3 regions of the Vibrio aerogenes genome follow, and region 2 is predicted to be linked to each of the others. Evidence: predicted binding sites of a transcription regulator. Region 2 holds the regulator's gene; each other region holds the start of a gene.

Region 1 (11,177 bases), 340 kb from region 2:
GCTGTTTGAGTAAATTACCTGCACTGCTTGAACAGCTTGAAGAAAACTGCATTCGTAATGGCATTCAGGTTCATTGGGCCGAAAGCCCGTCCCAGGCGAATACAATTATTGCCGGCATTGCTCAGTCCCACCAGGCAAAACATATTATCAAAGGTAAATCCATGGTGAGTGAAGAAGTTGATCTCAACCACGAGATGGAGAAGCTTGGTATTGAATGTCTCGAAAGTGACATGGGAGAGTTTATCATCCAGCTGGACGGAGACAAACCATCGCATATCATCATGCCTGCGATTCACAAAAATAAGCAGCAGGTGAGTGATACATTTGAACAACATTTGCCTGATTTTACCCCGACAACCGATGTTGATGAACTGATACAGGCGGCCCGCCGGTATCTGAGAGAAAAATTTTTACGGGCTGATATTGGTTTATCCGGGGTTAACTTTGCGGTTGCTGAAACCGGGACACTTTGCCTGGTAGAAAATGAAGGGAACGGAAGAATGTCTACAACTATTCCGGATGTTCATGTGGCGATTACCGGGATAGAAAAAGTTGTTGAGTTTCTGGCTGATTTGCCACCGCTGTTAAGTGCCGTTTGTCGTTCAGGAACCGGACAGGCACTGACAACATATATCAATATGATCTCTTCTCCCCGCAGAGACGGCGAGAAAGATGGGCCGCAGGAAGTACACCTTGTGTTGCTGGATCACGGACGCAGTCAGGCTTACGCTGATACAGAATTACGCCAGACTCTGCAGTGTATCCGGTGTGGGGCATGTATGAACCATTGTCCGGTTTATGCCCGAATTGGCGGGCATGCTTATGGGACCGTTTATCCGGGGCCTATTGGTAAAATTATTTCTCCTCATCTGCTGGGTTTAAAGCCAACGAAAGATTTGATCACTGCTTCCAGTCTTTGCGGTGCATGTAGTGAGGTTTGCCCGGTCCGTATACCGATCCCGCAAATATTGATGCGTTTGCGCAGAGAGTCTAAACATTCTGCGACTGCTGCAAAACCGATGGATGGTCAGAAGTCATCATTTAAGCCTGCAGAAAAAATCGCAATGAAATCTTTTGCTTATATCGCGACCCACCCCGCCATTTATCAGCTGGGCACTAAAGCTGCAACGACATTCAGAAAATTAATGCCTGCCAATCTGGGGCCGTGGACATCCTGCCGGACTGCGCCTCAGCCTGCATCAAAATCACTGCACCAAATGATGAAGAAGCGTCATCCGGAGGATTTATGAATACAGCAAAAGATAACATATTGGCTCGTCTTCGCTCTGCCGGAGCAGTTCCGGTTCATTCTGAGTCATATTCTTCATCATCCTGGGGGGAGATGTATCAGGTAGAAAAAAATGAAATGGTGGATCATTTTCGTCAGGCGCTGACAGAAAATCATGCACAGGTCTCGGTGATTGAATTGTCTGAATTACAGGAGACGTTACAAAAACTATGTCAGGATAAGGGATGGCGCCGGGCTGTGACTGGCAATGCCGGTGCTTATCTGGAAACCATTCGTCAAGGATTATTTGCTATTGAAGTGACAGCACTTGAGCAACCCTTTGAGCGTTGGAAAAGTGAGCTTTTTCACGATGTTGATGTTGGCATCACGCATGCTGCCGCCGGTATTGCAGATACAGGTGCATTGGTTTTAAAGTCAGGTTCTGCAGAGCCCAGAACGCTTTCACTGGTGCCGCCTTGTCATGTTGCGGTGCTGCGCCAGTCTGATTTGTTTGCCAGTCTGAGTCAGGTGATGGTACAGCAGCAGTGGTCAGAGGAGATGCCGACGAATCTATTATTGATTTCCGGCCCATCGAAAACAGCCGATATTCAAAGAACATTAGCGTATGGTGCGCACGGACCTGCAGAGTTAGTGGTAATTATTTTGTCCGATCAGTAATGTTCCTGATGGCGTTAAATATTTGAATTTACCTGAAGTTGGTTTATCTTATGGCTGCATTGAAGCAGCCATAATTTTAATGCAGTTAATCCGGAAGAAAAGTTGAGCTGATATGATTTGTAGCTCGGAAAAAATGAACTACAGTATTAGAAAACGCTCTAAAGGATTTGATTTGAAGCAAAAAATAAAAAATCGTTCTGTGATAGGTTTCACGTTGTGGTGGTCATGGTGATCTGGTATATTTATATCCCGTCCAGAAAAAACTCATTTCCCTCATTCAACCAATTTCAGGTTAAACATGACGACAAAGTATATTTTTGTGACTGGCGGGGTTGTATCCTCTCTAGGTAAAGGTATTGCAGCAGCATCGCTTGCAGCTATTTTAGAAGCGCGTGGTCTTAAAGTGACCATTATGAAGCTTGATCCTTATATTAATGTGGATCCCGGTACGATGAGTCCGACACAGCACGGTGAAGTTTTTGTGACGGAAGACGGTGCTGAAACTGACTTGGATTTGGGTCACTACGAGCGCTTTATCCGTACCAAAATGACGAAGCGGAATAACTTTACTGCGGGTCGGGTCTATGCGGATGTCTTGCGCAAAGAACGTCGTGGTGATTACCTTGGTGCGACGATTCAGGTGATTCCTCATATCACTAATGCGATTAAAGATCGTATCGTGGCTGGTGCCGAAGGTCACGATGTCGCTATTGTTGAAATTGGTGGTACGGTTGGTGACATTGAATCACTTCCTTTTATGGAAGCAATTCGTCAGCATGCGGTTGAAATTGGCCGTGAAAATGCACTCTTTATGCATTTGACTCTGGTGCCTTATCTGGCCGCAGCCGGAGAAGTGAAAACCAAGCCAACACAACATTCCGTGAAAGAATTACTGTCTATCGGTATTCAGCCAGATATTCTGGTATGCCGTTCAGACCGCATTATCCCTGCGAATGAACGTAAGAAAATCGCGCTTTTCTGTAATGTGCCGGAAAAAGCCGTCATCTCAATGAAAGACGTTGATTCTATCTATAAAATTCCCCAGTTGATCCGATCACAGGGTCTGGATGATTTGGTTTGTGCCAGATTTGGTATTCAGGCACCTGAGGCTGATCTTTCTGAATGGGAGCAGGTGATCTATGAAGAAGCCAATTCGATCGGCGAAGTGACCATCGGAATGGTGGGTAAATATATTGCGCTGCCTGATGCTTATAAGTCAGTGAATGAAGCATTAAAACATGCCGGCTTGAAAAACCGTTTAAGCGTGCATATTAAGTACGTAGATTCTCAGGATCTGGAAACGAAAGGCACGGAAGTTCTTGAAGGCTTAGATGCAATTCTGGTTCCCGGAGGTTTCGGAGACCGGGGGATTGAAGGGAAAATCCTGGCTGCTAAATATGCCCGTGAAAATAAAGTGCCATATTTAGGTATTTGTCTGGGGATGCAGGTGGCGTTGATTGACTATGCACGCCATGTCGCCGGTATGGAAGGGGCGCACTCGACCGAATTTTGTAAAGAGACTCAGTTCCCTGTTGTCGGATTGATTACCGAATGGGTTGATGCTGAGGGGAACGTGGAGGAGCGTTCAGAGAAATCTGATTTAGGCGGCACGATGCGTCTTGGTTCTCAGCTTTGTCACCTGGAAGAAGGGACTAAAGTGAATCAGATGTACGGAAGCAAGACGATTCATGAGCGTCACCGTCATCGTTATGAAGTAAACAATTTACTGCGGCCTGAGATTGAAAAAGCAGGATTGAAAGTGTCTGGCTTATCGGCGGATAAAAAGTTGGTTGAAGTGATTGAGAACCCGGACCATCCATGGTTTGTTGCTTCTCAGTTCCACCCTGAATTTACATCAACGCCGCGGGATGGCCATCCGTTATTTACCGGATTTATAAAAGCTGCTGGTGAATATCAGCGCAGTAATATTGATGAGTAAAAGGACAAGGGTCATCGGGTTCAATCACCCGGTTACCTGCTAATTTGACATTTAAATTCAAAGAGAGGAAACATTAATGTCTAAGATCGTTAAAGTTCTGGGTCGTGAAATCATTGATTCTCGCGGTAATCCAACTGTCGAAGCAGAAGTTCACCTGGAAGGCGGTTTCGTAGGTATGGCTGCTGCACCATCTGGTGCATCAACTGGTTCTCGTGAAGCGCTGGAATTGCGTGATGGCGATAAGTCACGTTTCCTGGGTAAAGGCGTATTAAAAGCAGTTGAAGCTGTCAACGGTCCTATCGCTGAAGCTTTGGTTGGTAAAGATGCAAAAGCACAAGCTGACATCGACCAAGTGATGATCGACTTAGATGGCACTGAAAACAAATCAAAATTTGGTGCAAACGCAATTTTGGCTGTATCTCTTGCAAATGCGAAAGCAGCTGCTGCTGCGAAAGGTCTGCCGCTTTATGAGCACATTGCAGAATTAAACGGTACTCCGGGTCAGTTTTCTATGCCTTTACCAATGATGAACATCATCAACGGTGGTGAGCACGCAGATAACAACGTTGATATCCAGGAATTCATGATTCAGCCTGTTGGCGCAAAAACTCTGAAAGAAGCACTGCGTATCGGTGCTGAAGTATTCCACAACCTGGCAAAAGTTCTGAAAGGTAAAGGTCTGAACACAGCTGTTGGTGATGAAGGTGGTTTTGCGCCTAACCTTGAGTCTAACGCTGCTGCACTGGCTGCTATCAAAGAAGCTGTTGAAAAAGCAGGCTATGTTCTGGGTAAAGATGTAACGTTGGCGATGGACTGTGCTGCTTCTGAGTTCTACGACAAAGAAGCTGGTAACTACAACATGAAAGGCGAAGGTAAAATCTTCACTTCTGAAGAGTTCAACCTTTACTTGCAAGAGCTGGCTAACCAGTACCCAATCGTTTCTATCGAAGATGGTCTTGACGAGTCTGACTGGGATGGCTTCAAGCACCAGACTGAACTTCTGGGTAACAAACTGCAATTGGTTGGTGACGACCTGTTTGTAACCAACACCAAGATCCTGAAAGAAGGTATCGAGAAAGGTGTTGCGAACTCTATCCTGATTAAATTCAACCAGATCGGTTCTCTGACTGAGACTCTGGCTGCAATCAAGATGGCTAAAGACGCTGGCTATACAGCGGTTATCTCTCACCGTTCTGGTGAAACAGAAGATGCAACAATTGCTGATCTTGCTGTTGGTACTGCTGCAGGTCAAATTAAAACTGGTTCGATGAGCCGTTCTGACCGTGTTGCTAAGTACAACCAGTTGATCCGTATTGAAGAAGCGCTGGGTGAACGTGCGCCATTCAACGGTTTGAAAGAAGTGAAAGGTCAGGCTTAATTGTTTAACCTGATGTGAAAAAAGCGCCTTTGATAAGGCGCTTTTTTAGTGTCTGTTGGTTGCATCCAATATGTCCGGATGCCCCTTTATTTTTTTTGATTGTTATCTGTCGATTGTCCGCAATAGCGAGCATCTTCCATTTCTTTCCTGGTGGCTTCGGTTCTTCTCCGGTTCAATTCCTCCCTGATTGCTTTCCCCTGAAACCCGGCTTTGACTATTTCCTGAATATTGATTGCCTGTGCCGCTTTGTAAGCTCTTTCTGCTAATTCCTTTTGTGGGTATGCTTTCTCGTCACATTGCGCTCTTCCCTGAAAATCAGCCTGGCAGCACAGCAACATATCATTCAATCGCTGTGGCTTTCTCCAGACATCGACTTGATTGAGAATTGTTAAAATGGCTTCTGCTTCTAATTCTTCAATCTGATGGATACCAGAATGGTGCTCGCAGACCAGCAATGCTAAATCACGATATTCCGTTGGCGTTTTAATTCTTTCACAGAGTGATTGAATCTGTTTTAGTCCGGTTTGTTGGGTATTTTTATGGAAAAAGCATTCATTTTCAGGCGCTATACCTTTCCCTGAATCATGCACGATGGCTGCGAATCTGACCGGAAGAGAGTCAGTCAGCGCCGCCGCTTTTTTAGCAACCCTTAACACATGATTCCCGGTTCCTGTTCCCGGGTGTGATTTTTGTGGTTCCGGGACATCAAACAATGGATCGATTTCCGGAAAAATAACAGCAAGTGCGCCACACTCCCGGAGCACCGACAGGAATATCTGTGGGTTTTCTGTTGCAAGGGCTTTAGTGAACTCCAGCCAAACACGTTCCGGAGTCAGATGGGCGAGCTCACCTGACCTGGCCATTTGTTTCATTAGCGCCATTGTTTCAGGCGCAACCGTAAATTGGAGACTAGCCAGTTTTGCTGCAAACCGGGCGACTCTGAGTACTCTGACCGGGTCTTCTGCAAATGCGTCTGATACATGACGGAGAGTGCGGGTGTTTATATCCTGCTTCCCCTGATATGGGTCGATCAGGGAACCCTGTTTTGTTTTTGCAATGGCATTGATGGTTAAGTCGCGACGCATCAGATCATCTTCAATGCTGACATCCGGCGCAAAAAAGCAATCAAACCCTTTATAACCGGTGCCTGATTTTTTTTCTGTTCTTGCCAGTGCGTATTCTTCTTTCGTTTTCGGGTGTAAGAATACCGGGAAGTCTTTTCCGACGGGGAGATACCCCAGTGCTTTCATTTCTTCCGGTGTACTGCCGGTGACAACCCAGTCCCGGTCATGCACCTGAATACCAAGTAAGCTGTCCCGGACAGCCCCACCAACAAGATAAATCTGCATGCTGAATCCTGCATTCCTGGTTGAGGTATAAAACACAAAAAGGCCATCACTTGTGGCCTTTTGGTCGTAAAACGTTTCACTTTATACCCAGTCTGAACGGGACTTTTTACGTTTAGGTACGATGTGAGGAAGTAACATACCAAACAGAATGCCAGCAAAAGCGACGCCGCCACCATACATGAAATACTTCATTAGTAAATCTTCTTCCTGAGTATCAAGCTTGGCTCTGAGCTGACGGACTTCACTTTGAGATGTCGTCAGTTTCTGGCTGATTTCACTGTAATTGGTTTCGAGCTCAGATATCTGTTTATTCCGGACATTCAGTGAATCAACCAATCCGGCCTTTTCCTGATTCGTTTTTTTCTCAGCATCAGCGAGCAGTTGCTTCACGTTGGCCAGCTCTTCTTCAAGCCGGGGCAAACGTGAAGCCATACTTTCGGTTGATGTAATGAATTTATTCTGAACCCAGCCTTTGCGCCCGCGGGTATCAACAACTTCACTATACCCGGTCTCTTTGTTGGACTTAATCAGCTGAATTTTTTCACCGGCATCGACACTGCCTATAATTCGGTATTGGTTACTTGGACCAGAATGCATATAGGTGAATAATTTATCTGCGATATAGTAATCCCGGGCAAACGAAGGCATCGTCAGGAGAGAAAGCAGCAACATGATGATCAGTTTTTTCACGGTAAACCCTTAAGCGAAATATATTGGAAAGCGGAAAAGATTTTTATGAATAGTAAAAATTTTCTTGGAATGGTGCAACAATGAAGGGAGGCTTTGCCTCCCTTTATGCAAATTTGAGTTAATAATCACATGTCTCTGACAAATCATTGACAGTGTCAATCAGATAAATAGTTTTTCCAGCGCATAATAAAAGATGACAGCTAATAAAGCGCCAGCAGGCAATGTGACTATCCAGGATGCGACAATGTTACGCACGACCCCAAGGTTTAATGCTGCGATGCCTCTGGCAAAACCCACACCTAAAACGGCACCAACCAATGTTTGTGTTGTTGAGATCGGTAAACCTGTTCCGGAAGCCAGAACAACTGTACATGCTGTAGCAAGCTGTGCAGCAAAACCGCGGCTTGGGGTTAACTCTGTGATTCCCGTACCAACAGTTTTCATGACTTTATGTCCCAATGTCGCCAGACCAACAACAATACCAAAGCCACCCAGCGGTAAAATCCACCACTGAATTTCACTTTTTGCAGTGATTTCGCCCATATGTTGTACCGTTGAAACAACAGCAGATAATGGACCAATTGCGTTCGCTACATCGTTTGAGCCGTGTGCAAAAGCCATCGCACAAGCTGTAATCACCATCAGAACACTGAAAATGCTTTCTACGCTGTTGAAGCTGCGATCTTCTTCCTTGTCTGAGAACTTCTTAAAGATGTAAATGTATCCGCCAACCATGATGATCGCTGAGACAAACATAGCCCAAAGCCATGCTTCAGGTGTTGTTAAGTGCAGACCTACATGCTTCAGGCCTTTCTTGATGGTGACCAAAGCAATGACCATGGTAGTAATGAACATATATATCGGTACAAAGCGCTTGGCATTCATCAGAGGATTTTCTGTATCAAATATCAACCGCTGTGCACTGACAAAAATAATATAGGCAAAAAAGCCCGAGATGACCGGTGTAATAATCCAGCTGCCAACGATGCCCTGAACTGAGGCCCAGTCAACAGCATCTGTGCCTATTGTGACACACGCAAAACCAATAATTGCACCGATGATTGAGTGAGTTGTAGAAACCGGCCAACCCATATACGAAGCCAGTAATAACCATGTTCCGGCAGCCAGCAGAGATGACATCATGCCGAAGACCAGAATATCCGGCTGGCTGATAAACAAATCGGTTTCAATTACGCCTTTGCGAATTGTATCCGTCACTTCGCCACCAGCGAGATAAGCACCGGCGAATTCGAAAATCATCGCAATGAAAATAGCTTGTTTTACGGTCAGAGCTTTAGAACCGACAGAGGTGCCCATAGCATTTGCAACATCATTTGCACCAATACCTATGGCCATAAGAAATCCGAAGACTGCTGCAACAAGGACCAAAATAGTGCCGTAATTTGCAAGGATATCCATTGTAATACCTAGTTATTTTAACAAGCGGAGCACGCGACTTGTTTGTACGTCCCGTTCTGCGACCGAGACACACTTAACTCTCGACTATGTTGTCAGTCTCATGCTCTTTGTTATGGTTGATTGATTGGTCAGGAACGGGACAGCATCAGCTCTAAACGTGCGCCTACCCGCTGAGCTTGATCGGCAATACCACCCATCCACTCAATGATTTTGTATAAGAACATGACATCTATTGGGTTATATTTTGACTCAATAGACATAAGTTGTTGGCGTAACTGAATTTGCATTGCATCAGTGTCATCTTCGATGACATCAAGTTGATTGATCATCTCTGCAACAAGCGTTACTTCCCGTCCCTTAAACCCGGTTTCGAGCAGCTCATCCAGTTCACTGATCACCTTTTGAGCCTGATTAGCTGCATCAAGGCATCGCTTGACATAATCAATGAAACTACTTTGAAGTGGTTCAGGAATGACAAGCTGACGACCGTAAACCCGGCCTGTGATGTCTTTTGCAAGATTCGCCAGTTTATCCTGCTGAGTCAGCAGTTCAAGCATATCGGTCCTGTCGACCGGCAGGAAAAGTCCCCGGGGAAGTTTCAGACGAATCTCCCGTTTCAGGACGTCTGCTTCTTTTTCCAGGTGAGAAATTTGCGCGCGAATCTCTGAAGCTTTTTCCCAATCATCCTGAAAGGTGACTTCGAAAAAATTGACCAGGTGAGAACAACACTCACTCACACACACAACATGTCTTTGCAAAGGCTTTATTGGGGACTTTGCAAATAACCCCATAATTGTATTCATTGGCATGTTAACGTCATCCAGACTTATAACCTTCAAAAAATGTTCAACAAACGTTAATCGTGGTGAAATGTTGAACATTGGCTATAGAGGCGCGCATGTTAACTCATTACTTCGTGCTTTAAAACTGTTTTAGATCACGAATGATGTGATATTTCCTTCTTGCCCATGTGCTCAATTGGCAATATCCTGTGGCTATCTGCCACGAAAGGTATTGTTATGGAAACCGAGATAGAACTGAAGTTTTTTGTTTCTCCTGAATATTCAGAGATTTTAAAGCGTAAAATTTCTGAAGCGAAAGTACTTCAGCACAGTTGTCGTGAACTGCAAAATACTTATTTTGATACACACGATAACTGGTTACGCCAACATGATACAGGGCTTAGGATACGACGATTTGATGGAGTTTATGTTCAGACGGTGAAAACGTCGGGGCGTGTTGTCGCCGGACTTCATCAACGACCGGAATACAATGCCGAACATGACAGTAACACGCCATTATTATCTCTTCATCCTCAGGATATTTGGCCGGAAGGCCGCACAACAGAGCAAATCCAGTCTGAATTAAAACCACTATTTACAACTGATTTTACCCGCGAGCAGTGGCTGCTTGGGATGTCTGAAGGGAGTCAGATTGAAGTCGCTTTTGATCAGGGAAAAGTGATTGCCGGTGATAAAGAAGAGCCTATTTGTGAAGTTGAACTTGAGCTGAAATCGGGTCAGACAGAGGCTCTGTTTTCATTAGCACGAACAATCACAGAAGATGGTGGAGCCCGGTTGGGGATGCTCAGTAAAGCTGCAAGAGGATATCGTCTGGTTTACGGACATAAAACCGATGAGGTGCAGCCTGTTTCACTGGTTGATACGCACTATTCTGACAGTGTTGAATCCTGCTTTATTCAGTCTCTCGAGTATGCATTATCTCACTGGACTTATCATGAACAGATTTATGTAGAGCAGCATTCAATTGCGGCTTTACATGAAATAAATCATGCGATTTGCTTAACCCGGCAGGTGCTTGCGGTTTATTCTGATGTTGTACCGAAACGGGCAACGGCGATTATCCGTCAGGAATTAAAATGGCTTGAACAAGAGCTGAACTGGCTGAAACTCTCTGATTATCTGGATAATCTGCTGGAAGATAAAGGCCATGCACTACGTAAACTGGATGCGAGAAAGTTTTTAGTTGCGGAACTGAAGCGACGGCATGAAAAACTTCCATCGGTTGAGGATATGCTGAAATTGTTCCACTCTGCCCGGTACACGGCTTTAATTCTGGACCTGAACCGCTGGATTCTCAGCCGTGGTTGGCAGCCATTTCTGGATGAGAAATCTCAGGACATACTGGCTGGGGCCATTAAGCCTTTTTCTGCAGAGAAACTGGAGCAAACATGGCAGGAATTAAAGGTTGTCTTTCCAGCTGAAAAAGCACTTTCCTGTGAAGATTATCAGGCTCAACAGTATTGTTTAATGCGCAATCTGTATACAGGGATTAGTTTTGCCAGTCTCTATGATGAAGAAGAAAGACAATCTTTCAGGTTACCCTGGGCTGACTTATTACAGGGGATCGATGACTTACTTATGCTGAAACCGCTTGAAGAGCTTGTAGATAAACTTGAGGGTGAGTCTAAAGAACAGCTGCAACGTTGGGTGTCCCGTCAACAATCTTCTATTTTGCATGCCATGGAGCAAACAC
Region 2 (11,177 bases):
GCTGCCAGAAATGCAGGTTGTCATTCGTTTGGCCTGACTTATGGCTATAACCACGGTGAGCCGATCGCCGACTCCGGGCCTGATTATGTTGCGGATAATATCTCAGAATTGCTTGATATTGTTCTTGTTTCAGCCTGAACGGTATAAAAAATCTAGAAATATACTTGTTAATGAGTACACTTGGATGCTGCGGGAACGAATCCGGACTGTATTTATCCCTTAAAGCTATCACCCAATAACCTGTTTTATTATTAATAACTTTCAGAATTCAAAGGAATTATTCTCATGAGCAAACCCATTGTATTTAGTGGTGTTCAACCGTCAGGTGAACTGAGTATTGGTAACTACCTGGGTGCTCTTCGTCAGTGGCAACAAATGCAGGATGAATACGACTGCTATTATTGTGTGGTCAATTTGCATGCGATTACCGTGCGTCAGGATCCCAAAGCATTATATGAAGCGACACTTGATGCTTTGGCAATTTGTCTGGCTGTTGGTATTGATCCGAAGAAGAGTACTTTATTTGTTCAGTCTCATGCTCCGGAGCACGCTCAGCTAAGCTGGCTTCTGAATTGTTATACTCAGATGGGTGAGTTGAGCCGGATGACTCAGTTTAAAGACAAGTCTGCCCGTTATGCGAATGATGTGAATGCTGGTCTGTTTGATTATCCGGTGTTGATGGCGGCAGATATTTTGCTTTATGGCGCCCATCAGGTGCCGGTTGGAAACGATCAGAAGCAGCATCTGGAGCTTGCCAGAGATATTGCGACCCGGTTCAATAATATCTATTGTCCGGAAGACCCGGTATTTGTTGTGCCTGAGCCATATATTCCAACCGTAAACGCACGGGTGATGAGTCTTCAGGATGCGACGAAAAAGATGTCGAAGTCTGATGATAACCGGAAAAATGTGATTACTCTGCTGGAAGAACCTAAGTCAATTGTGAAGAAGGTTAACAAGGCTCAGACAGACACGGATACACCACCACGAATTCGTTATGATATTGAAAATAAAGCCGGTATTTCTAACTTAATGGGCCTGTATTCAGCAGCGACAGGTTTGAGCTTTGATGAAATTGAAGCTAAATATCAGGACGTTGATATGTATGGTCCGTTTAAGAAAGACGTGGGTGAAGCCCTTGTTGCAATGCTTGAACCTGTTCAGGCTGAATATCATCGTATTCGTGAGTCACGGGATTATCTGGATGCGGTGATGCGTGAAGGTGCTGAAAAAGCGTCTTCCCGTGCCGCAGAAACCTTGAAAAAAGTATACGATTTAGTTGGATTTATCTCTCATTCCTGATGTGAGCTGATTAAATCAGATATCTTTTTACAAGCCCTGCTTTTTAAGCAGGGTTTTTTTATGGCATTTTCCGGCAGATGAACTAGATTTATATAATGTATATACAAAGTTATCACATTTATGGGCGGAAAAAGAAAGAAAGCCTCAAACAAAAAAGATAGTCAGTTAGTGCTTCGGATTAACCGGCACGAACGCGATCTTTTTGTTGAATTATGTGAAGAGCTTGATACATCGGCAGCCAGAGAAATAAGAAAGTTTATTAAACATTTTATTGATCAGCACGGGCTGCAAGACAGGGAGCAATGATCCCAGGCTGGAACCCTGAAGCTCCTGCCGGATTAATTTTGCACATTGTGATTTATTAAGGAGAAAAAGATGGCTAAGACTAAAAAAGAATTGAAAAAGACACTTAAAAAAGCGAAAGCTAAAGTGAAGAAAATTAAAAAAGCTTTGAAAAAAGCATAGCTTTACATATTTTTGATAGCCCGGTTTAATACCGGGCTTTTTTATGTCTCATATTCATTTTCCCGTCATACATTTCTCTCATTGTTTATTCATACAGATATATTGGTCATACGAATCAATTCACATCTGCAGAGTGTGTTTTACATATTTATGAGATCAATTTCACATTTTTGTTAAGGTGTGTTTTTTGTTTCATGAAAAAGGTAAACACTGACCATGGAATTATTATAGATTTCAAAAAAATGTGATGAATAAAACATTTTTTAAAAATAGGGATATTTTCAAATACAATTTCAGGTGGAAAAATAAATGAAACAACAATTTTCATTCTCACTGCTTTCTGCTTTGATTGCTGGCGTTGTAGCACAGCCGGCTGTCGCAGATGTGGTGATATCACAGTATGTAGAAGGGTCATCTTTTAATAAGGCCATTGAAATCGCCAATACAGGTGATGAAGCCGTCACGCTTGACCATTTTAAATTAGCACTATCAAGAAATGGCAGTGGACAGTGGGATAGTGAGCTGTCACTGGCCGGAAAAGTCATTGCAGCGAAAGATGTTTTGGTGATTGCTAACTCTCAGGCGAATAGTGATATTTTGGCTGTCAGCGATATGACGGATGATACGATGACCAGCTTCAATGGTAATGATCCCGTTGCACTACTGAAAGATGATGAAGTTTATGACGTGGTTGGTTCCATGGGGGGAAGCGACTTTGCGAAAGATGTGACGCTGGTCCGTCACACCGATGTATTGAGCGCTTCAGCTGAATATCAGGTGACGCAGTGGGATACGCTTGAGAAAAATAACATTGAAGGACTGGGAAGCCTGAGTGACAGCAGCAGTTCAGCGTCTTTCACCTGTACGATGGATGACGGAAGTTCGCCAGAATTCACCTCGATTCACGACATTCAGGGAGACGGAGATAAATCTCCTCTGATTGGTGATTCGTCTTACATAACGGATGATGATTATTATGTTCAGGGTGTTGTGACAGCGGTAACGACCGGGCTGAATAAAGGGTTCTATCTTCAATCTCTGGAAAATGACTATAATCCCCAAACGTCTGAAGGCTTATTTGTTTATACCAATCAGTCATCTTCTGACCTGAAGGCAGGAGATGTGGTTTGTGTGAAAGGAAAAGTCCAGGAATATTATTCTCAGACTCAGTTGAAAGCGGGTCAAAATCAGTGGGTAAAACAAGATGAGCAAGCGGTTCCCCGCGCCAGATCAATCTTCATGCTGCCAACTGATGAAAACTTTGATCAGACACTTGAGCGTTATGAGGGGATGTTGGTCAAACTGACGCCTTTGACGAACATGCGGGTAAGCCGGACATTTAGCTGGGACTATGATGCATACCGCAGCAATATGGTTTTATCGCAGGGGCATATCAATATGCATCCAAACCAGCAACATGTCGCTGGATCTGATGCATCAGAACAACAGCGAATTGATAATGGTCAGCGTCGGCTGTTTGTTGAATCGGACCAGAAAGCACCGAACGGTGTGATCCCTTACTATGCTGATTTTGGCCGCACCGATATCGACCAAAATGGCTCGACAGAGGATTATATCCGGGTTGGCGATATGCTGGTTGGTGCGCAAGGTGTGCTCAACTATAGTTATGGCGAATATCGTCTGACGATGACCAATCAACTGTCACGGCATAATTTTATTCATTTAGACCCGCGTACCGAGACTCCGCTGATGCATTACGGAAATTTACGCATAGCTTCCTTTAATGTATTGAACTATTTCAATTCACCATTTGGTGGCGATGCAAATGAGCACGGGGAAAGCCGGGGTGCTGGCAGCTATGGTGAATTCGAAATTCAGCAGGAAAAAATCGTCAATGCGATTATCAGGCTGGACGCAGACATTGTTGGCTTGATGGAAATTGAGAACAATGGTTTTGGTGAGTCAGGTGCGATTCATCAACTGGTTGATCAATTGAATGCCCGTTTGTCTGATAGCAGTGATTACTATAGCGTTGTGGAATTTGATACCAACAATGATGGTCAAATTACAAAAGACGATTCTGTGGGGACAGATGTGATCACGACCGGTGTGATTTATCGTAAGAGTAAAGCAACACTGGATAGTCAACAAATTATCCCGATGCCGAAACAACTGGCACCTGAAGTGTATTCAGAAGCGCAGGGTAAAGTCATTGAAGACGGCAAAAACTATCAACGTCAAACATTAGCCCCGACATTCAAAATTGACGGGTTGGATGAGACACTGACAGTTGCTGTGAATCACTTCAAATCAAAAGGGTCAACATGCTGGGAAGATGCTGCACCTGTCAGTGAAGGCGGTCAAAACATGACTGACCCGGATTATCAGGGATCATGTGAAAATTTCCGCGTTGCTGCTGCTGTTGCATTAGGTGAAGCACTGGAAAAAGTTGACGGCTATAAGATCATTCTGGGTGATTTGAATTCTTATGCAAAAGAAGACCCCATGCTGATTCTGACTGATTATGATACAGCAAAGTATGATAAAACCATTCGTGCTGCACGTAATACATATCTTGGTGATCAGGAACAATTTGGTGATCAGGGAGCAGTGATTGAAAAAAGCTATGGCTATCTGAATGCTGTTGAAATGATGCGCCGACATGGCTGGAGCTATTCTTATAATGATGAAGTCGGAACCATGGATCATTTATTGATTAGCCCTGAATTAAGTTCTTATGTTGTGGATGCGATGGATTGGCATATCAATGGTGGTGAATCAAAATTATTTGACTATACAAGTAAAAATAAAGGTGATTTACCGCGATATTCAGATCAGTTCCGCTCGTCAGATCATGATCCTGCAGTACTTGAATTGTGGGTTCCTGAGAAAACAGAGTGCTGGGGATGGTATTGCTGGTGGTATTGATTGCCAGACCATTTCAGAGAGTGATTGCAATAGTAAAGGGGCGCAGCCCCTTTTTTATACCGGTTGTCTGATTATTTTCGGGGGGGGTGATTGATTGGCTTCGGGCTTTCATCTTGATTTCTTGTTCTGATCCGTCACAATGAGCGTCAGTTTTTGTTCTGACTTTCATAGCCAATCTCTTTTATGCTGCTCCTTATCGATAACTACGATTCTTTCACATACAATTTGTATCAGTATTTTTGCGAGCTTGACGTCGCAGTTCAGGTGGTCAGAAATGATCAGATTGATATTCCTGGCATCAAAAGATTAAAGCCTTCCCATCTGGTCATATCACCAGGGCCCTGTACGCCGGATGACGCTGGTATTTCACTGGAAGCTGTCCGTCATTTTTCCGGTAAACTGCCTATTTTAGGGGTTTGTCTGGGTCATCAGTCGATTGCTCAGGCATATGGTGCCAATGTAATCCGGGCCCGTCAGGTGATGCACGGAAAAACGTCATTAATCCGGCATAATCACACCGGGTTGTTTCATGGGTTGAATGATCCGCTCACCGTCACCCGGTATCACTCTCTTGTTGTTGAGAAACAATCATTACCTGATTGTTTTGAGGTAACCGCCTGGACTGAACTGGAGGATGGCAGGGTTGATGAAATCATGGGGTATCAGCACCGTATTCTCCCGATTGATGCAGTCCAGTTTCATCCTGAGTCAATCAAAACAGAACAGGGACATGAGCTGTTAGCCAATTTCTTACATCGCTGATTGTCCGATTCCTTACTGTGTGGGGATGACTGTGAAAATGAATCCCGGATGACTGGTTGTATGACTAAAAAATTACTTTTTGTGAATAATTATTCCATTGCTTGTGGTTTTTGATGAACAGATTCGCTATATTGAGGTTTCTGTGGTGTCTTTTTATGATAAATTTTTGATTCATGGTGAGTTTTATCGTTGTCAGTCATAACAGGATAATGCTTCATCTATAATATTGATTATATTATTAGTTATGGCTCTGTTGAGTAATAAGGGGAATCAGTCAATGGCAATGGAAAATAGCGTCGATCGGGGAACGTTTGATGAGGTCATGGTGCCTTGCTACAGCCCGATGGAAATTATTCCGGTTCGGGGACAGGGATCGAGAGTCTGGGATCAGGCGGATAAAGAATATATTGATTTTGCGGGCGGTATTGCCGTCAGCTGTTTAGGTCATTGTCATCCGGCAATGGTGGAAGCATTAACGACGCAGGGAAACAAATTGTGGCATCTGAGTAATGTGATGACGAATGAGCCTGCACTTCGTCTGGCAAAGAAACTGACCCAACTCAGTTTCGCTGAGAAAGTATTTTTTGCTAATTCAGGAGCTGAAGCCAACGAAGCGGCGTTAAAACTGGCTCGTCGGTGGGCCGTTGATAATCACGGGCCGGAAAAATCTGAAATTATTGCTTTTGAACAAGGCTTCCACGGCCGTACATTCTTTACCGTCACCGTAGGCGGGCAATCGACTTATTCTGATGGTTTTGGTCCGAAACCTTCTGATGTGATTCACCTTCCTTATAATGATCTGGAGGCTTTTAAAGCTCAGATTTCTGATCGAACCTGTGCTGTGATGATGGAGCCGCTTCAGGGTGAAGGCGGTATTATTTCTCCGACACCTGAGTTTATTCAGGCTGTCAGAGACTTGTGTAATCAGCACAATGCATTATTAATTTTTGATGAAGTCCAGACCGGAAATGGCCGGACGGGCGACTTTTATGCCTATCAGGGTGTCGGTGTGACGCCGGATATTTTAAGTACGGCAAAATCTTTGGGCGGTGGCTTCCCTATCGGTGCAATGCTGACAACCGCTGAGATCGCAGCTCATTTTAAAGTGGGTGTTCATGGTTCAACATATGGCGGGAACCCCTTAGCATGTGCAGTTGCTGAAGCTGTCGTTGATATTATTGCGCAGCCTGAAGTTTTGCAGGGCGTTAAAGAGAAAGAGCTGCGTTTTCGTGAAGGTTTGGAACAAATCAATGCAAAATATCCGATCTTCAGTGAAGTTCGTGGCCGTGGTTTATTGCTGGGCGCTGCATTAAATGAGGCCTGGCAGGGACGGGCCCGTGATATTTTAGTCGCTGCGGGTAAAGCTGGTTTACTGGTTTTAGTGGCAGGGCCGAATGTTGTCCGTTTTACGCCGTCTTTATTAATTTCTCCGGAAGATATCACCGAAGGCTTAGCAAGACTTGAACAAGCTATTGCTTCGGTCTTCACCTCATCTTGAGAGGTTGTTATTTTCTGAAAAGGATGAAGCGGACCAACAGGTTCGCTTTTTTTATGTTTCAATGGCTGCCATTTGCCATTTGCCATTTGCCATTAAGGACCATCACCCGTGAAGTGCTATCTGCAGCCAAGGTTTTGTTTATATTGCGCTATTCTTAAATGATATCTCCAGGACAATCAGAGGTCTGGTTGTTTGAGTCATATAATAAAATCAGGGAGAGAGATTGCCATGTTGATTATTCGTCCCATTCGTCTATCTGACTATAGTGCTTTATATCGGTGTGCTGTTGAATCTGGTCATGGCTTTACTTCATTGCCTGAAAATGAGGAATTGCTGAGTCACCGTATTGAGCACTCTTTGTATAGCTTTGCCAAAGAAGAGATAACAGCACCATCCGATGAGGGATACTTAATGGTGGGGATTGATTCCGATACCGGTGAGGTTGCCGGAACGACAGCGATTGAGGCTTCAGTTGGCTGGGATTTACCCTTTTACAGTTATCATATCGATACGATTGTTCACTCTTCCCGTCGTTTGGGGGTAAATAAAATCGTCAAGTTGTTAAGTCTTGGGAATAACTATACCGGTTGCTCGGAGCTTTGTTCCTTGTTTCTGTTACCCCGCTTCCGGAAAGGTATGAATGGAAAATTAATGTCTAAATGTCGGTTTTTGATGATGGCTGAGCATCCGGAAAGATTTTCCTCAACTATTATTGCAGAAATGAGAGGCGTTTCTGATGAACAGGGTAATTCTCCTTTTTGGCAGTGGTTACAGGAACATTTTTTCGGGATTGATTTCACACTGGCTGACTATCTTGCAGGATCGGGACATAAAGGATTTATTGCGGATTTAATGCCTAAGTTACCAATCTATGTCAACTTGCTGAGTCAAGAGGCTCAATCCGTGATTGGAAAGGTTCACGACAAGACCCGGCCAGCTTTAAAAATTCTTGAAAATGAGGGTTTTTCCTGCCGGGATTATGTGGATATTTTTGATGCAGGTCCAACGGTTGAATGTCATATAAAGCATATACGTTCAGTGAGAGAATCTTTTTCATCACACGTTGTTATTGAGGACTGCGCAAGCGGTGTGCCTGTCATTGTCAGTAATACCTCCATGGAAAATTTCAGAGCAACAATGACAAATGCTCTGTTCGATGCAGAGAGGAATCATGTGACGATTTCATCTGAGGTTGCGAAAGCTTTGCTTGTCGATAACGGTGATCGGGTACGGGTATTAGTGAATCATTGAACGTTTCGGGTTTCGTGATGATCTGTCTGGGGTGTTTGGCCCGGGCAGTGATGAAAGAAGGAGGTGCTTATGACACCGGAAAAATTGTTTGAGGCCATGTGGAAAGATTATATTAGCAGGCTATGTCCTTCGGCTTGTCAGGTTCACCAGTTGTTGCAGGAGAATGAGCCATTGATCAATGATCATATTGCTCTGAGAACTTTTAATTTAGATCCTGTGAAGCTTGATACACTGGCAAAGCCATTTCTTGCCATGGGATATGAAGAAAAGGGGCAGTATCATTTTGAATCGAAGAAATTAAATGCAAAACACTTTGAACACCCGGATCCCAGGCAGCCTAAGGTGTTTATCAGTGAGCTGGAAGTCGAACACTGTTCCGGGTCTGTGCAAAAGATTGTCAGGAGTCTGGTTGCCCACATCCGTCCTGACATGGTATCTGATGCTTCCTTTTTATATGGCGGACGCTTATGGCCTGTTTCTCTGGAACAATATTATATTTTGTCGGAAGAAAGTGAATATGCAGCCTGGGTTGCGGCGCATGGCTATGGGGCTAATCACTTTACGGTCAGTGTTAATCAATTGAAAAAAATGAATCAAATCGCTGAAGTGAATCGCTATTTGATCAATAACGGTTTCTTATTGAATACTTCCGGTGGTGAAATTAAGGGAACGCCAGCGGTATTTCTGGAACAATCTTCGACCATGGCAGATAAAGTCGTTGTAGAATTTACGGAAGCTGAGCTGTTAATTCCGGGGGGATTCTATGAGTTTGCCAAACGTTATCCCATGGCAAATGGTGAGTTATATCCGGGATTTGTTACAGCATCAGCGGATAAGATATTTGAAAGTACAAATCACTGACAGCGAAGGAGCAGAGTGACAAAGCAATTCCATGAATGAACATGCTTTTGTGGGAGACTGAATGAAAAAAGCCACTCAACGAGTGGCTTTTTAAACAGAGACAATGATGAATTGATGAATCAGCGCGTGCCATAAACCACAATAGTTTTACCATGCGCCGAAATCAGATTCTGTTCTTCCAGCATTTTTAAAATGCGGCCCACTGTTTCACGGGAGCAACCAACAATTTGACCAATTTCCTGGCGTGTTATTTTTATTTGCATACCATCCGGGTGAGTCATTGCATCCGGTTGTTTTGCCAGGTTCAACAGTGTTTGTGCTATACGACCTGTCACATCAAGGAATGCCAAATCGCCTACTTTTTGGCTGGTCACCTGCAGGCGACTCGCCATTTGTCCGGCAAGACGCATCAGGATATCCGGATTGACCTGAATCAGCTGACGGAATTTCTTGAATGAAATTTCAGCAACCTCACAAGGGGATTTTGCCCGAACCCAGGCTGTACGTTCCTGGCCTTCTTCGAATAAACCAAGTTCACCAATAAAATCTCCCTGATTCAGATAGGAAAGAATCATTTCTTTACCTTCTTCATCTTTAATAAGTACAGCGACAGAGCCTTTTACGATGTAATAAAGTGTCTCTGCTTTTTCACCAGCATGGATGAGTGTACTCTTTGATGGGTACTTATGAATATGACAATGTGAAAGAAACCACTCTAAAGTTGGATCGGTTTGAGGTTTACCTAGAACCATAATATCTCTCTTCCTCTGCAGGGTATGCTTGCTGCTTTCCGTGCAATTAGCTAAAGCATTCATATGAACATCTAGCATAAAAGTTGTTTAGAAAGCCTGCAAGTCGTCTTCTGTTTCGCTATTGAAAATAGTATCTTTTTTCGGGCACAATTTCTTGATTTTTATCGTGTGACCACTGCAAATTTATCTCATAAAACGTGCTCAGTGTCACGGTATGGAAAGTAAAATATAGAATGTCGTCTGGTTTATAACGGGTTAACCAATTTTTCCTGTTTCGATTAATTTTTGCAAAATTGGCCGGACAATTAACTCCATGGCGAAACTCATTTTTCCGCCGGGCACAACAATTGTGTTATGCCGGGACATAAAAGAGCCATCAATCATTGCGAGTAAATAAGGAAAATCGACTTTTTTAATGCCACGTAACCGGATAACAACAAAGCTTTCATCCAGACTGGGAATTCCTTTTGCACTCAGTGGGTTTGATGTATCGACGGTTGGAACCCGCTGAAAGTTGATATGTGTTCGTGAAAACTGAGGCGTGATATAGTTCAGGTAATCATCCATCGAACGGACAATGGAATCCATCACGGCTTCTTTTGAGTGTCCCCGGTCTCTGGTATCACGGACAAATTTCTGTATCCACTCCAGGTTGACGATTGGCACCATACCTATAAGAAAATCGACATGCTGCGAGACGTTGACATCCCCGTCAACAACACCGCCGTGTAAGCCTTCGTAGAACAGTACATTGGTGTCATCAGGCAGTTCCTGCCATGGTGTAAATGTTCCCGGAGTCTGATTATATGGAACGGCTTCATCAAATGTATGCAGATAACGGCGTATCTTTCCTGTTCCTGAACGACCATATTCACGAAAGAATTCTTCAAGTGCAGCAAAGTCATTGGCTTGAGGACCGAAGTAACTGATATGACGTCCCTGTTCTCTGGCTTTACGAATTTCTACATCCATTTCCGGCCGGGTAAAACGGTGAAAGCTATCTCCTTCTACCCAGGCTGACTTAACTTGCATCATATTAAACATTTTGCGAAATGCTTCTGATGTCGTCGTTGTACCGGCACCAGAAGATCCGGTGACCGCAATAATTGGATGTTTTGCTGACATGACATCCTCTGTCTATCGTATTCAATGTGTCACAACTATATCATGGATAGGCGTTGTGTCATCCGGATGATACGTCGTTATTGATATTTATTCAGTTGAATATCTACCGTTTCGTGTAGCTCCGAATAGACGACAACGGCTTCTCCGGATTTCAGTTGCTGTTTGATTTGCTCTATTTTCATTTCCAGTGAGACTTCATTCTCACCGTAGTCTGTCCCTTCCCGCAGAACAAATTCCTTAATCAGGTTTTCCAGCGTTTCAGGTGATATATC
Region 3 (11,177 bases), 1.0 Mb from region 2:
GATAAAGAGCCGGGAAAAAGATAAAAGTCTTCTGACAGATAAAGTCTGTCAAACGATATGTTTTGTCTTTTTACCGATATATCTCTTTAATCAGAATCCATATTTCCCGTTTTTTAATGACGAAGCTGCGTTCAAACGGGCAGTCTGTCCACACGGGATGGTTTTGTATCAGGCTGCCTGTTCGTCTGTATCTTCCGGCTTATCTTCCGGGACGGCCTTGGGCTTTTTCGGTGCAGGTTTACGTTTCGCACCGAGAGCATATAAAACCTCTTCTTTGTGCTTCGCCAGATATAAGGCCAGTTCTTCCTGTTTTTCTTCGTTATCCAGCAGCTCACTCTGGCCAAGTAAAGTAAACAGTTCATCTGCCATATCCAGCATTTTGTCATAAGCGTCTGCTTCGGCCTTGGAAGTGAAAGTCATTTTTTCTTCTCCGTTGCGCTCTACCACATACTTGACGATTACAGTCATGGTTTTTCCTCTATGTGATTATTGATAGTTACTGTTCTTTTATACAGTATTTCATGTGTCTGATCATTTCAAATTAAACTGAATCATTGACCGGCCATTCAAAGCAAAACCGGATAAAATGTTTCAGTAACGGATTTTGGTATTTCTCTTTATGAACCAGCAACCAGTATCTCCGCCGCATATTGAGAGGCACTGAAAGACGAACGACCCGTCCGTCTTTCAGTGCGGATTGCGCAGCCAGTTCGGAGAGGCAGCCAAACCCAAGATTTGCAGCGACGCTGTTGATTAAAGCTTCTGTTGTATTGAGTTGAAATGTCTCCTGCCATCGTTCCAGACGGGGGGCGACGGTTCTCAGAAAAAACTCTCTGGAGCCTGATCCGGCTTCTCTTAACACCCAGTTGCTGTTTTCAAAATCTGCCAGCTGAATATTGGAATGGCTGACCAGCGGATGATCCGGTGAGCTGATGATGCACATTTGATCGTGGCTGAATTGCTCTGCAATGAGTTCCGGATGTTGGGTTTTTCCCTCAATCAGGGCGATATCCAGTTCGTAGTCAACCAGCTTTTGACAAATCAGGGCTGAATTAGAAATAAACAACGTTTGGGATGTATGCCTGAAATTTTGTCTGAATGCACTGAGCAGCCATGGCGCGACCTGATTGCCAATCGTATCGCTGGCACCAACTCTGACCTGACCGGTCAGGTTGTTTTCATTATCAAACAGTTGCTGAATATCATTGGTCCTGTGCAGCAGTTCATCGGCAAGAGGCAGCAGTTTTTTTCCTTCCTGATTCAGAATCAGCCGGTGATTGACCCGGTCAAATAACACATGTCCCAGCTGCTTCTCCAGTTCTGCAAGCGACATACTGACGGCAGCTTTAGACAAAAATAGGGCCTCGGATGCCTGAGTTAATGTTTCATGCTGCGTAATGGCGGTAAAAATATGAAGTTGTCTCAGGGATATATGATACATAGAGCACAATGCTTATCAGCGGCAGTAAAACATCATCTTAGGGATTTTAAGGTTTTGATCAAGCCAGAGTCTGAAATACTGTTATACCCAACTGACCCTAATCTGTTCGGGTTGAGAAAGGCTTATGCTATTCTGATACACATTCGTATCTCTGATTTTTCCGGATGGGGCCTTGTTTACTGTTTATCATTCCAATCAACTGGATACCCTGAAAATTATTCTGCTTCATTTGATCAGAAATGAACCTTTAGCGCATCCGTTTGATACAGAGCAGATACTGGTGCAGAGCTCTGGTATGTCACAATGGCTGAAAATGGCGCTGGCAGAAGAGTTTGGTGTGGCTGCAAATCTGGCTTTTCCGCTGCCGGCGGCTTTTATCTGGGAACTCTATACGTCAGTGTTACCGGATGTGCCTCAGCGCAGTGCTTTTAATAAAAATGCGCTCATCTGGAAAATTATGCAGACGTTGCCGCATATGCTGGATATGCCACAATTCCAGCCGCTGCAGCAATATCTTGAAAAAGATGGTTCGGATCTCAAGTGTTACCAGCTGGCAGAAAAAATTGCTGATATATTCGATGGTTATCTGGTTTACAGGGCTGACTGGGTCGAGAAATGGGAAGCCGGGGAGGTTGTTGCCGAACTGAAAGGGAAACATGAATGGCAGTCGTTACTGTGGCAGCGTTTATATCAGGAGACCCTTTCTCAGGGGCACTCCCATTATCACCGGGCTAATCTTTATCAGACTTTTATTGAATCGCTTCAAAAGGGCCTGGTGCCGGAAGGCGTATTACCAAAACGTTTATTCATCTTTGGGATTACTGCACTCCCACCTCACTATCTGGAAATATTTAACGCAATAGGGGCACATATTGATGTTCACCTGATGCTGACAAATCCTTGTCGCTATTACTGGGGAGATATCCGGGATCAGCGATATCTGGCAAGACTGGCGAATAAACATCGTCAGTCGCTGATGCTACAACAGGGCAGGCTCATCACAGGTAAGTCAGGTACTTTACTGAAAGAAGGGCACATACCGTCAGAAGATGAATTGCATCTTGATCTGATGACCGGGAATAGCTTGCTGGCGTCGATGGGCAAACTGGGACGGGATCACCTGTATCTGCTTTCTCAGCTTGAATGTGAAGAACATGAATTTTTTATCGAAGCTCCCCGCGACAGTCTGCTTCATCAGATTCAGGCCGATATCCTGCATCTTGAAATGCATCAGAATGATGAAGTTTTAGCGTCGAGCCAGCATAAACAACGTATTCATCAAGGTGATTATTCTCTCTCTGTACATGTTTGCCATAGTGCCATGCGGGAAGTCGAAGTCTTGCATGATGCACTCTTGACGTTATTTGATACCAACCCGGATTTAAAACCCCGTGACATGATTGTCATGGTCGCTGATATCAATACTTACAGTCCGGCGATTGAGGCGGTATTCGGTAATGCGCCCGGAGAACGGTTTATTCCTTTCTCGATTTCTGACCGGACGGCTGATCGTGAAAGCCCGGTTCTGCAGGCATTTCTTCGTCTGATCCAACTGCCGGAATCGCGTTGTCTGTCTTCTGAACTACTTGAGTTACTTGAAACGCCAGCCATGATGGGCCGTTTTGATATTTCTGAAGCGGAGTTTGAACAAGCACGGAGCTGGGTGAAGGCATCCGGAATTCGCTGGGGGCTGAATGAAGAGACAGCCCGTACTCTGGGGTTGCCGGCAACCCATCAGAATACCTGGGAATTCGGGATAGAGCGCATGCTGTCGGGCTATGCGATGTCTCATACGGTCGATGTATTTGAGTATGGCTCCTGGATCGTTGCCCCCTTTAACGAAGTTCAGGGACTGGAAGCGGTGCTGGCCGGCAAACTTGCTGCGTTTATCAGCCGGATTCGTCATTACCGGACTATTTTGGGTCAACCCAGAGAAATTCATGACTGGCGTCAGCTGCTTAATACATTGCTGGATGATTTTTTTGCACCTTCAGTGGAAGAAGAAGTCATTTTTCAAAGTATCCGGGATACGCTGGCCCGAATGAATGAGAACCTGGACGATGCCGGTTATGACCGGGCTGTTTCAGCAGAAGTGATGGTCCGGCATTTAACGGATCAACTGTCTGGTGTCCGGGGTAGTCAACGTTTTCTGGCCGGACAGGTGAATTTCTGTACATTAATGCCAATGCGTTCTATCCCGTTTAGTGTTGTGTGTTTACTGGGAATGAATGACGGTATTTATCCGCGAAATATGCCGGCGGAAGGATTTGATCTGATTGCAGAACAACCGAGACCGGGTGATCGTTCCAGAAGAGATGACGATCGTTACCTGTTTCTTGAAGCGCTGTTGTCAGCCAGAGAACGACTCTACATCAGTTATGTGGGTCAGTCGGTCCGGGATAACTCATCATGTCAGCCGTCGGTGCTGGTGACCGAGCTGATGGAATACTGCTGCCAGAATTACTGTTTATCCGGTGATGAAGACCTGCCAGTTGATCTTTCCGGAAAAAAACTGGCGGAGTATCTGACGATTGACCATGCCATGGTACCTTACAGCCGGAAAACATTCAGCCAGTATCCGGGCAGTTATGCCCGGGAATGGTTACCGGTTGCCAGAGGTGATGAACCCGGCACGCCAGCTATTCCGGAGCAACTTCCCGATTATCTGGCGGATCTCACTTTTCCGGCAGAGCTGGATTTAAGTGAGTTTCAGCGCTTCTGGCATCTGCCGGTTAAATACTTTTTTAACCGGCGGTTAAGGGTTGTTTTTGAGTCATCTTTGCTGGTCATGGATGATGAAGAGCCTTTTGCACTCAATGGTCTTGAAAGCTATCAGCTTCGTGATGAGCTGGTGGCGGTTCTGTTAGAGGCCGGCGATAAGGAATCTTCGGCCTCGCGGGCAGAAGATTATATGAAAACCAAACGGGCTCAGGGACTTTTACCGGTGGGCGCATTCGGAGAGCTTGAGTTTGCCAACCATCTGGAGCAGGCAAACCAGATGGTTGATGCACTGCGGGATTTATGTCGTGAGCCGTTGCCGGATCAGGAGGTCAATCTTCTTTCCGCTGTTTTGGGAGAAAACCGCGGAATCCGGATTGTGGGCTGGATTTCTCGCCGTTACCAGAGCGGTCTGGTCCGGTACCGCAGCGGAAAAGTTCGTTCTCAGGATTATCTCGCCGGCTGGATTGAGCATCTGATGATGGCCGCAATGGGGTGTTCATGCCCGACTCATTTGATTGGCTACGAGAAAAAAGCCGGAATCAGGCATCTGGTTTTTGATGAGATGAACGATGCTGCAGAGGCGATGTCGCTGATTGATGAACTATTGGCGCTTTATCTCAAAGGGATGAATCAGCCGTTACCTTATTTCCCCAAAACGGTATTGGCCGGTGTTGAAGCGAATATGGATAAGCAGGGACAATGGCAGGAAGATAATGAAAAGGCAGCAAAAAAAATGGCAGAAACTTTTCTGGGGAATCTGAAAATTCCCGGAGAATGCGATTCACCCTATATTTCCCGCGTATGGCCGGAATGGTCAGATACACTATCGGAAGAGGTACAGGCATATATGTTAAAAGTCATGAAAAAAGCCAGACTGCATGCGAGAGAAGCTGAGTGAATGAGTGTAGGGTGGCCGTCAGAAAATCATTATATTGTAGGGTGTTTACTGTACGGCCACAGGTCAGAGGGACCATAAATTTGTTGTCCTGAGACGATGGGGAGCATCTTAATGACAGAATCACTCATTAACCGTGAGTCAGATCTCACTCCCCATGATGTCATTTTACATAATCATTACTTTAGTCTTTTTTTATTAGTTTGATCACAATCTTATTCTGATTAAACACGCTCTAAGTTTTACCGAGGTATATGGTTGAAAATGCCGGAAAATAACATTACTCATCTGAATCCGCTTGTGTTCCCTTTATCCGGAATGAGGTTGATAGAGGCATCGGCCGGTACAGGGAAGACATACACAATTACCGGATTGTATTTACGTCTGTTGCTGGGCCATGGCGATAAAATGTCAGCCCACCCGCAGGCTTTGTCTGTCGGGCAAATTCTGGTGGTCACATTTACAGAGGCTGCAACCGCTGAGTTACGCGGACGAATTCGTGAACGGATTCATCAGGCCCGTCTGGCCTTTACCCGTGGAGAAAGTGAGGATCCGTTTCTTTGCTCACTGCTGGAAGAGACGGCAGATCACGGCCGGGCTGCACAGGTTTTGCTGCAAGCAGAGCGGGATATGGATATGGCCGCTATTTATACCATTCATGGTTTTTGTCAGCGAATGCTGGTTCAGAATGCGTTTGAATCAGGAAGCCGTTTTCAGCATGAATTTATTACAGATGAAAGTCGTTTAAAAGTGATGGCAGTGGCTGATTTCTGGCGTTGTAATTTCTATGGTTTGTCTTTGACACTGGCAGAACAGGTCCGCCAGCTTTGGCCGACGCCTTCTCATCTTTTGGATGACATTGGCTTATATTTATCCGGCAGCGAACCACACTTATCCGTATCGTTTCCTGTGACAGACCTTGAGTCTCTCCATCAGCAAAATCTGTCCCGCATTGAAACATTAAAGCAGCAGTGGCGGCAGAGTTGTCATGAATTTCAGGGCTTAATTGCCGACTCAGGTGTGAATAAACGCAGTTATACCAAAAAATCCCTGCCTGCGTGGATTGAGCAGGTTTCTGCCTGGGCAGCAAAAGAAACCAACAGCTATGACATTCCCGATAAGCTGGAACGCTTTTCCCGTCAGGTGCTTGTTGAAAAAACACCGAAGGGGGAACCACCCAGCCATCCGGTATTTGATGCCATTGAGGATTTTCTGGCACAACCCGTTTCATTGAAGGCGCCCTTGCTGGCTCATGCGATAAAAGAGTGTCGCCGAATTCTGGCCCGGACCAAACAGGAGAAACAATGGTTATCTTTTGATGACCTGCTTGCTTATCTTTCCGTTGCATTAAAAAATGATCATCAACAGCTGTTAGCACAGCGGATCCGGGGTTTATATCCGGTCGCGATGATTGATGAGTTTCAGGATACCGACCCACTGCAATATCATATTTTCAGTCAGATTTATTCGGGTGAAACTGACACCGGGCTGTTGATGATCGGTGACCCGAAACAGGCGATTTATGCCTTTCGGGGGGCGGACATTTTCACTTACATGAAGGCACGGAGACAGGTCTCTTCTCACTTCACTCTGGCAACGAACTGGCGTTCTGGTTATGACATGGTGATGGCGGTGAACCAGTTGTTTCTTTCAGCTTCCCGGGCATTTATTTATGAAAATGATATTCCTTTCATTCCGGTTTCTGCGGCGCCGGGTGCCAAAGAGCGTTATTGGGAGCTGGAGAATGAACAACAGCCGGCAATGACCTGGTGGTGGCCGGATCATCAGGAAAGTTACCTGATGAAGCAGGAATACATGCAACAGATGACCGGTGCGACAGTGGCGCAGATTCAGACGATTTTACAGGCGTCTGATGCGGGGCGCTGCCATTTGATATCCGGTCAAAAGAAACAGCCGGTGCAGGCCGGAGATATTGCTGTGCTGGTTCGTACCGGACATGAAGGACATATGATCAAATCCGCACTGGCAAAACAGGGAATCGCCAGTGTTTATTTATCCAACCGGGACAGTGTTTTTACCGGTGGCGTTGCCCGGGACATTCTGCGCTTGCTGCAGGCAGTGCTTGCTCCGGAAAATGAGCGATTGTTAAAGGCTGCACTGGCTTCAGCATTTTTCATGCTGGAAATTTTTGAACTCGATCAGCTCAATACTGACGAGTTGCTGTGGGAGCAGGTCATTCGTGAGTTTAAAGCGTATCGTCAGATTTGGTCCGATAAAGGGATTCAGCCGATGCTGCGCACTGTGCTTTATCAGCGGCAGTTAGCCGAAAGATGGCTCCGGCATTCTGACGGCGAAAGGATGCTGACGGATTACATGCATATCAGTGAGCTGTTGCAGCAGGCTGCCTCAGAAACAGATAGTGCTCACGGTTTGGCCCGCTGGCTGACACAATCTATCGAAGATTCATTACAGGGGTTGTCGCATCAGGATGAATATATTCAGCGTCTCGAATCAGAGAAAAACCTGGTCAGAATCATCACGATTCATAAATCCAAAGGGCTTGAGTTTGATTTGGTGTTCCTGCCGTTTGCCATGAATTTTCGTGAGGCTGCAGAAGCGAAATATCATGATGATGAACAAGACAAAGTGATATTAGATTTATTCCGTTCGGATCTTGCAATGTCTCAGGCGGAAAAGGAACGTCTGGCGGAAGATCTGCGATTACTTTATGTTGCTTTGACCCGGGCCGTTTATGGGTGCTTTATCGGAGTGGCAGCCGTCGCCGGACGTTCGAAGAAGGGAGACAGTCTCGCTCACCTTTGTGCGATGGGTTATCTGCTTCAACAGGGGCAGCCGGGGGATGCGGCATTACTGAAACAGGGTATTGAAAAAGTCCTCGGCTCATCTTCTGGTGTGTTATGTGCGCCACCAGAGCCCGGAGAAACGCCACTGACGTTGCAGACAAACGATCATGATGACCTATGTGTGAAAACCCTCAATCATGTGATTGAGCGGTACTGGCGCATGACCAGCTATTCGAATCTGGTGAAGCAGTCCGGCCATCAGACTTTTCTGGATGCACCACTGGAGCCAAAGGGGTTTGATATCGACTCTGCCGGAGAGTCAGACGAAATGCTATGGACAGATGAAGAGAAGAATATTTTCACCTTTCCCAAAGGTGCAGCACCGGGGACTTTCCTGCATAGCCTGTTTGAAGAAACGGAGTTTACGCAACCGCCGGACAGTGAAGAGAACATCCGGATCATCTCCGCGCTGATGGAAACGTCATCAGTAGATTCTGCATGGTTACCCACTTTGTTAAACATGATGCATCAGGTACTGACGACGCCGCTGGATGGCAAATCATTGCGGCTTGCAGAGATCGATAAGCGTAAGCGACTGGCTGAGATGGAGTTTTTACTTCCGGTCGAAGTCTTGCAGGCCGCGGGTCTGAACCGGCTGATCCGGCAAAAGGATCCCTTGTCAGCACAGGCAGCAATGCTTGGGTTTGCCAAAGTCGAAGGTATGCTGAAAGGCTTTATTGATTTGGTATTCGAATATCGGGGTCAATATTACATTCTGGACTGGAAATCGAATCACCTTGGTTATCATATTGAAGATTACAGTCAGTCAAGACTTCAGGCTGCGATGATTGAGCATCGTTACGATTTGCAATATCAGCTTTATACACTGGCATTACACCGGTTTTTATCTGCGCGCATTCCCGGATATCGTTACAAAAAGCATTTTGGTGGTGTCTATTATATTTTCTTACGGGGTGTGGCCGGGCGTGCCGAATATGGTGTTTTTTCTCATCGTCCTGAAGAAGCACTGATTCTGGCACTGGATCGCCTGGTTGCCGGCCAGTCAGAGACAGACAACAACCCGGAAAGTGGTCAAATGGAGATGGATTTGTGACAGATTCTCTTGCGGATATCCTGAGTTACTTTAGCGAGAAGCAGTTGATTCGACAACTGGATTACCAGTTTGCGATGTTCATTGCCAGACAATGCAGCCAGGATCAGTCTGAGGTTGCCTGGCTATGTGCTGTCGTGAGTTTTGAGCTTGGGCATGGTCATATCTGTATCCCCATTTATGACACTGAGGGGCGGCTCAATGATACATGGTTATATTTTGGTCTGAGTACTGATGAATCACTCCGTTTCAGATCACATGTGGAATCGGTTGACTGGCCTGGTGTGATTCGGCGATGTCCCTTCATTGGTTCATCTGAAGACAATTGTCCGCTGGTCTTTGACGGTCAGCGGCTTTATTTACACCGCTACTGGTATTATGAGGCAAAGCTGGCTGAACGCCTGCGGCAGTTATCTGCACCCGTCCACCTCGATACTGAAGATATCGAATTATTAACAGCTCAGTTACAGCAGTTATTCAGCCGGAATTATCGGGCAATGTGGCATCAGTTATCCGGGAGTGAATCGCAGGAACAACTGCAGCAGCGTCTTTGCGATTTACTTGATATCACTTCTCCTGATACACCGGACTGGGCAGTTATTCACCAGCGGGTCAGACAGGCGGCTCATCCTGATGATCTGACCATGCTGGATGAACTGATTCCCGACCGTGTGTGTCTGAACTGGCAAAAAACAGCAGCGGCAACCGCACTGACCCGTCAGTTTACGGTCATTTCCGGGGGACCGGGAACCGGAAAAACAACAACCGTGACCCGATTACTTGCAGCGTTAGTTGTTCAGGCTCAGGCACATCAGATTGCACCTTTAATCAGATTGGTCGCCCCCACAGGTAAAGCTGCAGCCCGCCTGACAGAATCAATCGGACAGGCCATTGAGAAACTACCGGTATCACCGGAAATCAAAGCCTTGCTTCCGGTTCAGGCCAGTACTTTGCACCGGTTACTGGGCGTGAGACCGGGCAGTGCGGAGTTTTTACACCACGAACAAAATTTACTGCATGTCGATATTTTGGTGGTGGATGAGGCTTCTATGGTTGATTTACCCATGATGTATAAACTATTAATGGCGTTGCCGTTACATACCCGGGTGATTTTATTAGGCGATAAAGATCAATTGGCTTCTGTTGAAGCCGGGGCGGTGTTGGGAGATATCTGTTCATTTCAGTCCTGTGGCTTTTCCCGTGAACAAACCCGTTTACTTGAGCGATTAACCGGGAATTCTTTACCGGTTCCCGTCCGGGAGCAGATCCCTGATATTGCAAATGGTTTATGTACACTGAAGAAAAGTTATCGCTTTCATGCTGATTCAGGTATCGGATTTCTGGCCGCTTTAGTGAATTCCGGAGAATACCGGCCTTTTCATGAGATTGATGATATGGGCTATTCCGATATTGAAGTCAGGACGCTGGATGGGGGGCATTATAATCATATGCTGAATACGCTGGTGGAAGCGTATAGTCGTTATTTGTCTGAACTTCACAGCGCTTTGGCTGAAGAACATCTGACAGCAGAACACACCGCAAAACGGGTCCTTACTCTGTTTAATCAGTGCCGTTTGCTTTGTGCGCTCAGAGAAGGAGACTTTGGCGTTTCAGGGCTGAATCAGAAAATCGAAAGTCTGTTGCAACGGCGGGGAATGATTCAGAAAGATCAGGAAGTCTGGTACAACGGCAGGCCGGTGATGGTGACTAAAAACGATCACACTCTGGGGATTTATAATGGCGATATCGGAATTTGTCTGCTTACCATGGAGTCAGGCAGGGAAGTGTTTAAAATTTATTTTGAACAGTTTGATGGCAATGTGAAGGGCGTGATTCCCAGCCGGTTGCCGGAGCATGAGACGGCGTATGCAATGACGATTCATAAATCGCAGGGAAGTGAATTTGACTTTACACTGATGGTTTTACCACCGGAGTTTAATCCTGTTCTGAGCAGGGAACTGATATATACCGGCATTACCCGGGCAAAAAACAAACTCAATATTTATGCGGATCCAGTTGTCTTCAGGCGCGCAATCCGGACCAGAACTCAAAGGTTAAGCGGGCTTGTCGCTCAACTGACCGGGGCTGAATAGACGGTATGGCGGGATTTGGTTAAGAAAAAGCTTTTGTAAATGTAATTTCATGAATTTTATAGCGTTCTTTCGAACCCAGAATAAATCCTTTGATGCGTTCATCTACCGGAAATACACAATGAACATTTAACCCTTCCAGAAAATGGTTATC

Evidence for each region. Region 2 encodes CRP, which controls carbon source genes, mostly activating them, when cyclic AMP is high. Its sites were predicted from a motif close to TGTGANNNNNNTCACA; they were not measured.
Region 1: OCV29_RS03160 (CTP synthase) is a predicted target of CRP. The motif match lies at 2,105-2,120, and genes of this name have one in related genera.
Region 3: recB (exodeoxyribonuclease V subunit beta) is a predicted target of CRP. The motif match lies at 5,193-5,208, and genes of this name have one in related genera.

The regions. Positions count from the first base shown of each region.
Region 1 covers NZ_AP024861.1:678,043-689,219, forward strand. Annotated here, with positions in the region: gene OCV29_RS03150 (LutB/LldF family L-lactate oxidation iron-sulfur protein) at 1-1,250, shown strand, start outside; gene OCV29_RS03155 (LutC/YkgG family protein) at 1,247-1,906, shown strand; gene OCV29_RS03160 (CTP synthase) at 2,205-3,845, shown strand; gene eno (phosphopyruvate hydratase) at 3,922-5,223, shown strand; gene OCV29_RS03170 (multifunctional CCA addition/repair protein) at 5,310-6,572, opposite strand; gene OCV29_RS03175 (TIGR04211 family SH3 domain-containing protein) at 6,654-7,262, opposite strand; gene OCV29_RS03180 (inorganic phosphate transporter) at 7,422-8,681, opposite strand; gene OCV29_RS03185 (TIGR00153 family protein) at 8,810-9,490, opposite strand; gene OCV29_RS03190 (CYTH and CHAD domain-containing protein) at 9,701-11,177, shown strand, end outside.
Region 2 covers NZ_AP024861.1:334,063-345,239, forward strand. Annotated here, with positions in the region: gene OCV29_RS01500 (phosphoglycolate phosphatase) at 1-138, shown strand, start outside; gene trpS (tryptophan--tRNA ligase) at 286-1,302, shown strand; gene OCV29_RS01510 (ExeM/NucH family extracellular endonuclease) at 2,077-4,656, shown strand; gene OCV29_RS01515 (aminodeoxychorismate/anthranilate synthase component II) at 4,840-5,418, shown strand; gene OCV29_RS01520 (aspartate aminotransferase family protein) at 5,696-6,916, shown strand; gene astA (arginine N-succinyltransferase) at 7,145-8,167, shown strand; gene OCV29_RS01530 (DUF1338 domain-containing protein) at 8,237-9,028, shown strand; gene crp (cAMP-activated global transcriptional regulator CRP) at 9,148-9,780, opposite strand; gene OCV29_RS01540 (phosphoribulokinase) at 10,036-10,905, opposite strand; gene OCV29_RS01545 (YheU family protein) at 10,983-11,177, opposite strand, start outside.
Region 3 covers NZ_AP024861.1:3,233,252-3,244,428, reverse strand. Annotated here, with positions in the region: gene OCV29_RS14365 (YebG family protein) at 169-468, opposite strand; gene OCV29_RS14360 (LysR substrate-binding domain-containing protein) at 542-1,441, opposite strand; gene recC (exodeoxyribonuclease V subunit gamma) at 1,614-5,060, shown strand; gene recB (exodeoxyribonuclease V subunit beta) at 5,322-8,936, shown strand; gene recD (exodeoxyribonuclease V subunit alpha) at 8,933-11,026, shown strand; gene OCV29_RS14340 (hypothetical protein) at 11,046-11,177, opposite strand, start outside.